Regions from separate parts of the Rhizobium sp. K102 genome, predicted to be linked through region 2. Evidence: riboswitches for the same ligand, from Rfam matches in the RefSeq annotation. Region 2 holds a riboswitch; the other holds the start of a gene.

Evidence for each region. A riboswitch is a leader RNA that binds a small molecule or an ion and turns the genes downstream of it on or off. The one in region 2 is predicted to bind thiamine pyrophosphate.
Region 1: another riboswitch for thiamine pyrophosphate. It lies ahead of MHI61_RS25245 (ABC transporter permease); the one in region 2 lies ahead of thiC (phosphomethylpyrimidine synthase ThiC).

What each region holds. Positions count from the first base shown of each region.
Region 1 covers NZ_CP092436.1:3,914,937-3,918,203, forward strand. The annotation lists partial or broken gene MHI61_RS25240 (ABC transporter ATP-binding protein) at 1-420, opposite strand, end outside; gene MHI61_RS25245 (ABC transporter permease) at 417-1,223, opposite strand; TPP riboswitch at 1,432-1,545, opposite strand; gene soxR (redox-sensitive transcriptional activator SoxR) at 1,878-2,348, shown strand; gene MHI61_RS25255 (SDR family oxidoreductase) at 2,469-3,239, shown strand.
Region 2 covers NZ_CP092433.1:171,517-174,783, reverse strand. The annotation lists gene thiC (phosphomethylpyrimidine synthase ThiC) at 1-1,534, opposite strand, end outside; TPP riboswitch at 1,630-1,762, opposite strand; partial or broken gene MHI61_RS02795 (DNA repair exonuclease) at 2,054-3,267, shown strand, end outside.

The sequences.
Region 1 (3,267 bases), on a different replicon from region 2:
GCGCTGGCGCATGCCGCCGGAGAGTTCGGCGGGAAAATGGTGTTCGAAGCCGGCAAGGCCGAAATGCTCGAACAGCGGCGCCACAGTGGCGCGGGCGGCGCGGCGGCTCATGCCGCCCACCTCCAGGCCGAGGGCGGCATTGTCGATGATCCGGCGCCAGGGCATCAGCGCATCGCGTTGCGGCATGAAGGCAAAGGAATGCGGCGCCTGTTCCAGCGGGGCGCCCTTGAAGAGCAAGGCGCCTGAGTCGGGTCGAAGCGCCTGAGTCAGCAATCGGAGCACCGTCGATTTTCCGGAGCCGGAGGGGCCGACGATTGAAACGAACTCGCCGCTTGCGACGGCGAGCGAAATATCGCCGAGCACCTGCATGCCGTCGAAGGATTTCGAAATCTTGCGCAGTTCGACCAGTTCATCGGTCATCGGCGGCGCTCCCCGGACGGTTGCCAGGGCATGACGAGGCGCTCGATCATCAGCGTCACTCCGAAGAGGCAGAGTGTCAGCACGGCGCTGACGACGACGGCGGCGAGGACGAGATCCGGCCGAAAATTGTTCTTGGCGTTGAGGATATAGATGCCGAGGCCGCGCGCGGCTCCCGCATATTCGGCAAAGATCGCGCCGACGACGGCATAGGTGATCGAGATCCTGAGGCCGGCGAAGAAATAGGGCAGCGAGGAGGGAAGCCGTGCCAGGCGGAAAATGCGCCAGCGGCTTGCCTTCATCGAGTTCAAGAGTTCAGCGATGTCGCGGTCGGTTGCCTCATAACCCTGCAGCAAAGCGACGAGCAGCGGGAAGAAGGTGACGAGCGCTACCAGCAATATCTTCGGCAACAGGCCGAAACCGAACCAGAGGACGACGAGGGGCGCGATCGCCACCAGCGGCAGGGTCTGGCTGGCAATGAAGATCGGCAGCAATGCCCGGCGCATGAAGGGCATGAAATCCATCAGGATCGACGAGACGAAAGCGAAGGCGAGCGACAGGGCGAAGCCGCCGAGTGTGGCGCCGAGCGTCGGCCAAGTGTTTGATATCAACGCTTCGCGGTTCAGCCAGCCCTGGGTCAGGATGCGCGAAGGCGCCGGCAGGATGGACGGTTTGATGCCGGAGAGATCGACATAAAGTTCCCATGCGGCCAGAAAGGCAAAACCGGCGAGCAGGGCGGGGATCGCCCGGTAGAGGGCGGCACCGAGCGCGGCAAGACGCGAATCCGATGGTGGTGGCGATGTCATCAGCGTCGATTTCAGGCTTTCGTCCGGCTGCATGCTTCTTCAGGTCGGAATCGATCCAAGGATAAAATCACGCAGCGATTCAAAGTGCCGCGGCCCCGTTTGCGCGCTTGAAAAGCCGCGCGGCGCCGCAGATGCGCAAACCTGTCGAAGACATCGGGAATGGTGCCGGCGAGACTGCCGGATATCGGAAAGGGTGACACTTGTGCGCCGGAAAACATCTGAACCTCGCTCCGCTGGCATTACCCAGATCAGCTTTGAAGGGTCCGGAGGCTTGCGCTTCTCATCTCAGCCCCGGCGACACGGAGCTCCCCTGTTATTTCAGCGAAAACTATCATCGGGGTCTTCTTACCGCAACCGCAAAATCACACATCCGTCCGTCCGGTCGGAACCGAACCACGGACGCAAAAAACACCCGGGCGGAGTTCTGCCCGGGTGTTTTCCGAGGTTCCGTACCTGCCGGGAACGGAACCCGAGCTCGTCTCACAGGCGGCTAGGTTGGCAGGACGCGGTCGTGGCGCGGGCGGCAAATGCCGGCCCATGATTGAGTCCGTTACCGACCGGGGTGATCTCACTGTCGCTCCTTCCTGCGCCTGGGCTTTACGTCCGGGGGAGCAGGCGTTATAAAACCTCAACCAATATTGAGGTCAAGAGGCGATGGATACGATCACCGTTACGCCGCTCGGCAGGCTTTTGACGGTCGGCGAAGTGGCGGAACGCAGTGGTCTTGCCGTCTCGGCGTTGCATTTCTATGAGGCCAAGGGGCTGATCTCCAGCATCCGCACGCGCGGCAATCAGCGGCGCTACGGACGTGACGTGCTTCGCCGGCTCGGTATCATCAAGGTGGCGCAACGTGTCGGCATTCCGCTCTCGGAAATCCAGACGGCGTTTGCCTCCCTGCCGCAGGGGCGCACGCCGACAGTTACCGACTGGCAGACGCTGTCAGCGCGCTGGAAGAATGAACTCGACGAGCGAATCAGACGGCTCGGCCTGCTGCGAGACCGTCTGACCGGCTGCATCGGCTGCGGCTGTCTGTCGATCGAAAGCTGTCCATTGCGCAATCCCTTCGATCGGCTCGGCGAGGAAGGGCCCGGTGCGCGGCTTCTGGAGAGCGGGAACGAAAGCTGAGCTGCCGGAGCTCTCTCCTGCGGCGGAAAGATCGATGCGTGCCTTTCTTTCGGCCGGCGCGCTCATATGTTAAGGGCGAATGACGCAACCGGCGGCATCGTCCGCGAGGAGGACGGCTTCGTGTTCCATCCGAGACTATTCGAAAATCGCAATGTCGTCGTCACCGGCGCCGGGCGGGGCATCGGCCTCGAGGTGGCCCGGCAGTTCCTGGACTGCGGCGCGAAGGTGATCGTCCATACCGGGCGCAAACCGGGACGGGATCTGCCGGATTTCCTGCTGACGGCTGAATCGGAAAGACGGGCGCTGTTGCTGAACGCCGATTTCACCGCCGTCGGCGGCGCTGCCCAATTTGCAGAGGACGCTCTCACTTTCTTCGACAAGGTGCATGTGCTCGTCAATAATGCCGGCACCATGCTCGGCCGTTTCCCGGCTGCGACGCTGACCGACGCAGATTATGAAGCGATCGTGCGGCTAAACCAGACGTCGGTGGTGGCGCTGACCCGGGCGCTATTGCCGGCATTGAAAGCGGCCGAAGGCGCGGCCATCGTCAACACGGTTTCGATTTCAGCGCTGACCGGCGGCAGTCCCGGTTCTTCGGTCTATTCGGCCTCGAAAGCCTTCGTTTCCACCTATTCCAAGGCGCTTGCCCGTGAGCTGGCGCCGGATGGCATCCGGGTCAATTGCGTCTCGCCGGGAACGATCGAGACGGATTTCCATGAGCGCTATTCCTCCCGCGAAAAGCTGGAGCAGACGAGAAAATCCATTCCCCTGCAGCGGCTCGGCACGGCCGAGGATTGCGCTCCCGCCTATCTGTTCCTGGCGGCTTCTTCGCTCTCCGGATACATTACGGGCCAGGTCCTCGAGATCAACGGCGGTCAGCTTATCTGCTGATTTACTTGGACCTTTTTTGGCATTTCAT
Region 2 (3,267 bases):
TGCGGGCGGCCGGATGTCCCTTGGCGAGATCGGCGGCATGGGCGGCGATCTTGTAGGTGATGACGCCGGTTTTGACGTCGCTGCGGTCGGGCAGCCCCAGATGCTCCTTCGGCGTGACGTAGCAGAGCATGGCCGTGCCGAACCAGCCGATCATGGCGGCGCCGATACCGGAGGTGATGTGATCATAGCCCGGCGCGATGTCGGTCGTCAGCGGTCCGAGCGTATAGAAGGGGGCTTCGCCGCAGACCTTGAGCTGCTTGTCCATATTCTCTTTGATCTTGTGCATCGGCACATGGCCGGGGCCCTCGATCATCACCTGGCAGTCCTTCGCCCAGGCAATCTTGGTCAGCTCACCGAGGGTTTCGAGTTCGGCAAATTGCGCTGCGTCATTGGCGTCCGCGATCGACCCCGGACGCAAACCGTCGCCGAGCGAGAAGGAGACGTCATAGGCACGGCAGATGTCGCAGATTTCCTCGAAATGCTCGTAGAGGAAACTCTCCTTGTGGTGATGCAGACACCATTTGGCCATGATCGAGCCGCCGCGTGAGACGATGCCGGTGACGCGATTGACCGTGAGCGGGATATAGGCCAGCCGCACGCCGGCATGGATGGTGAAATAATCGACGCCCTGCTCGGCCTGTTCGATCAGCGTATCCCGATAGACTTCCCAGGTCAGATCCTCGGCAATGCCGTTCACCTTCTCGAGCGCCTGGTAAAGCGGCACCGTGCCGATCGGAACCGGCGAATTGCGAATGATCCATTCCCGGATGTTGTGAATGTTGCGGCCGGTGGAAAGGTCCATGACCGTGTCGGCGCCCCAGCGGATCGCCCAGACCATCTTCTCCACCTCTTCCGCCATCGACGAGGTGACCGCCGAATTGCCGATATTGGCGTTGATCTTCACTAGGAAATTGCGGCCGATGATCATCGGTTCGGATTCGGGGTGGTTGATATTGGCGGGGATGATCGCCCTGCCCTCGGCGACTTCCCGCCGCACGAATTCGGGCGTCACGAAATCCGGAACATGCGCGCCGAAGCTCTCCCCGTCGCGCGCGAGCGCCTCCCTCGCGGCCTGCCGGCCGAGGTTTTCGCGGATCGCGATAAACTCCATTTCCGGGGTGACAATGCCGGCACGCGCATAGGCGAGCTGGGTGGCGGCGCGTCCGGCCTTTGCCTTTAGCGGCGTGTTGCGAATGGGAAATTCAGGCGTCAGCCGCTCGCCGGTGGCAAAACCATTGTCTTCGGGCTTCACCACCCGGCCTTCATAGCCTTCGACGTCGCCACGCGCCCTGACCCAGGCTTCGCGCAAACGCGGCAGCCCGGCGTCAATGGAAACCACATGGGCCGGATCGGTATAGAGGCCGGAGGAATCATAGACCGTAACCGGCGGCTCGCCGGAGGTCGGGTGAAGGCTGATTTCGCGCATCGGCACGCGCAGATCCGGATAGAGCGTTCCGGGCTTGACGATCTTGGTCGAGGCCGGAAGCGAGCCGGTGGTGACGACGGGAGTAAGCTGGGGTGCAACAATATTCATGGATGAGGCTCCAAGGTTTGACGTTTGGAGACCCAGTTCCAGTGTTGGAATGATGGAAAGACGCCTTGCGCGACAAAGCGAAAATCCGCCCAACAGCCGCAGCGTCCGCACCGTCCCTACGCCAGTATGAACTGGATCAGGTTCAACGGGTCACTGCGCCACAATCGGCAAGGCCGAATCGTCTCAGCAGAATCTCAGCCCCTTGCCGGGACACCCCTGGTGAATGTTCGCCATCAAAGACTGCAGCGGCCTTTGTGTCAAGAAGCCCTTTTGCGTTCCAAGGCAGTGGCTGTCGATGCTGGTCGCCGATCGGCTGGGATCGTAGAGTGTGCCGGCGGCCGTAGCGCGCCGGTCGAGCAACATTGATTGTGGATGGGCCGGCTTTACCGGCCCATTTCGCTCGCGCCCCTTGGACGCGTGCTCCATATTCTCTCGCTCACGGCCAGGTGACAGCGACCGCGCGTTCATCGGTCCGATGGCACCGGCTCATCATCCAATCGCAACGCGATTTCTGCATTCATGGCTTATCGTTTCGTCCACACTGCCGATCTCCATCTCGACTCTCCGCTTCGATCGCTGGCGCTTCGCAACGCCGAGTTGGCCGATCTCGTGAGTGACGCCAGCCGGCAGGCGCTGATCGTGATCGTCGACCTTTGCCTCGAGGAGCAGGTCGATGCACTCGTTATAGCCGGCGATCTCTATGACGGCGAGCAGACGTCGATGAAGACGGCGCGCTTCCTGGCAAGCCAGCTGGAACGGCTGCACCGGGCGGGGATCTGCGTCTTCAAGATTCGCGGCAATCACGACGCGATGTCGAAGATCGCCAGGGAGCTGGTGATGCCCGATACGGTGAAGATCTTCGGCGGCCACGCCGAGACCGTGGAGGCGACGAGAGGCAGCCTGTCGATCGCGATCCACGGTTTGAGCTTTGCCAAGCCGCAAGCGCCGGACTCGCTTCTGCCGAAGTACAAGCCGCCGGTGGCGGGAGCGGTCAATATCGGCATCATGCATACGAGCCTTGCCGGATCCGCCGGCCACGACGTCTATGCGCCCTGCAACGTGCTCGACCTTCACGCCTCGGGATTCGACTACTGGGCGCTCGGGCATCTTCATCAGCGCAGCCAGTATCCCGGCACGGCGACGGTCATCATGCCCGGCATACCGCAAGGCCGCGACATCAACGAGTTCGGGCGTCAAGACCGTGTCGCTGGTGACGGTGGCGGATGACCGAACGGTGACAGTCGAGGAGCGGCGCACCAGCATCGCGCAGTTCGAGCGCGTCGATGTCGATCTTACGGGTGTCGATGATTGGCGTGATGCGGCCATGGCGATCGAAGCGGCACTGACGGCGCAGCGCGAGCATACGGCCTCGCCGCATCTCGTCGCGCGCCTCAGGCTTTCCGGTCGCACGCCGCTCTCCTGGCAGCTTCGCCGCGATATCGACCTGATGCAGACGGAAGCCGAGCAGCGCGGTGACCGGGTCGGCCGGACCTGGATCGAGAAGCTGGAACTCGCCGTCGAAGCGCCGGTGCCCCTCGCCGACGAAGCCATTGCCGATCCCGTCATCGAGCTCGGCGCGCTGATGCGGGACGAGGTCATCGCCCGCAGCGGGTTTCGCGACGACGTCAGGGAGATGGTTCGGGACCTGCTCGCCGACCTGCCGCCCGAGAGCCGGGCATTTGCCGGGCATGACGAGACTGGTTTCGAACGCTTTATCGACAGCCTTCTCGCTG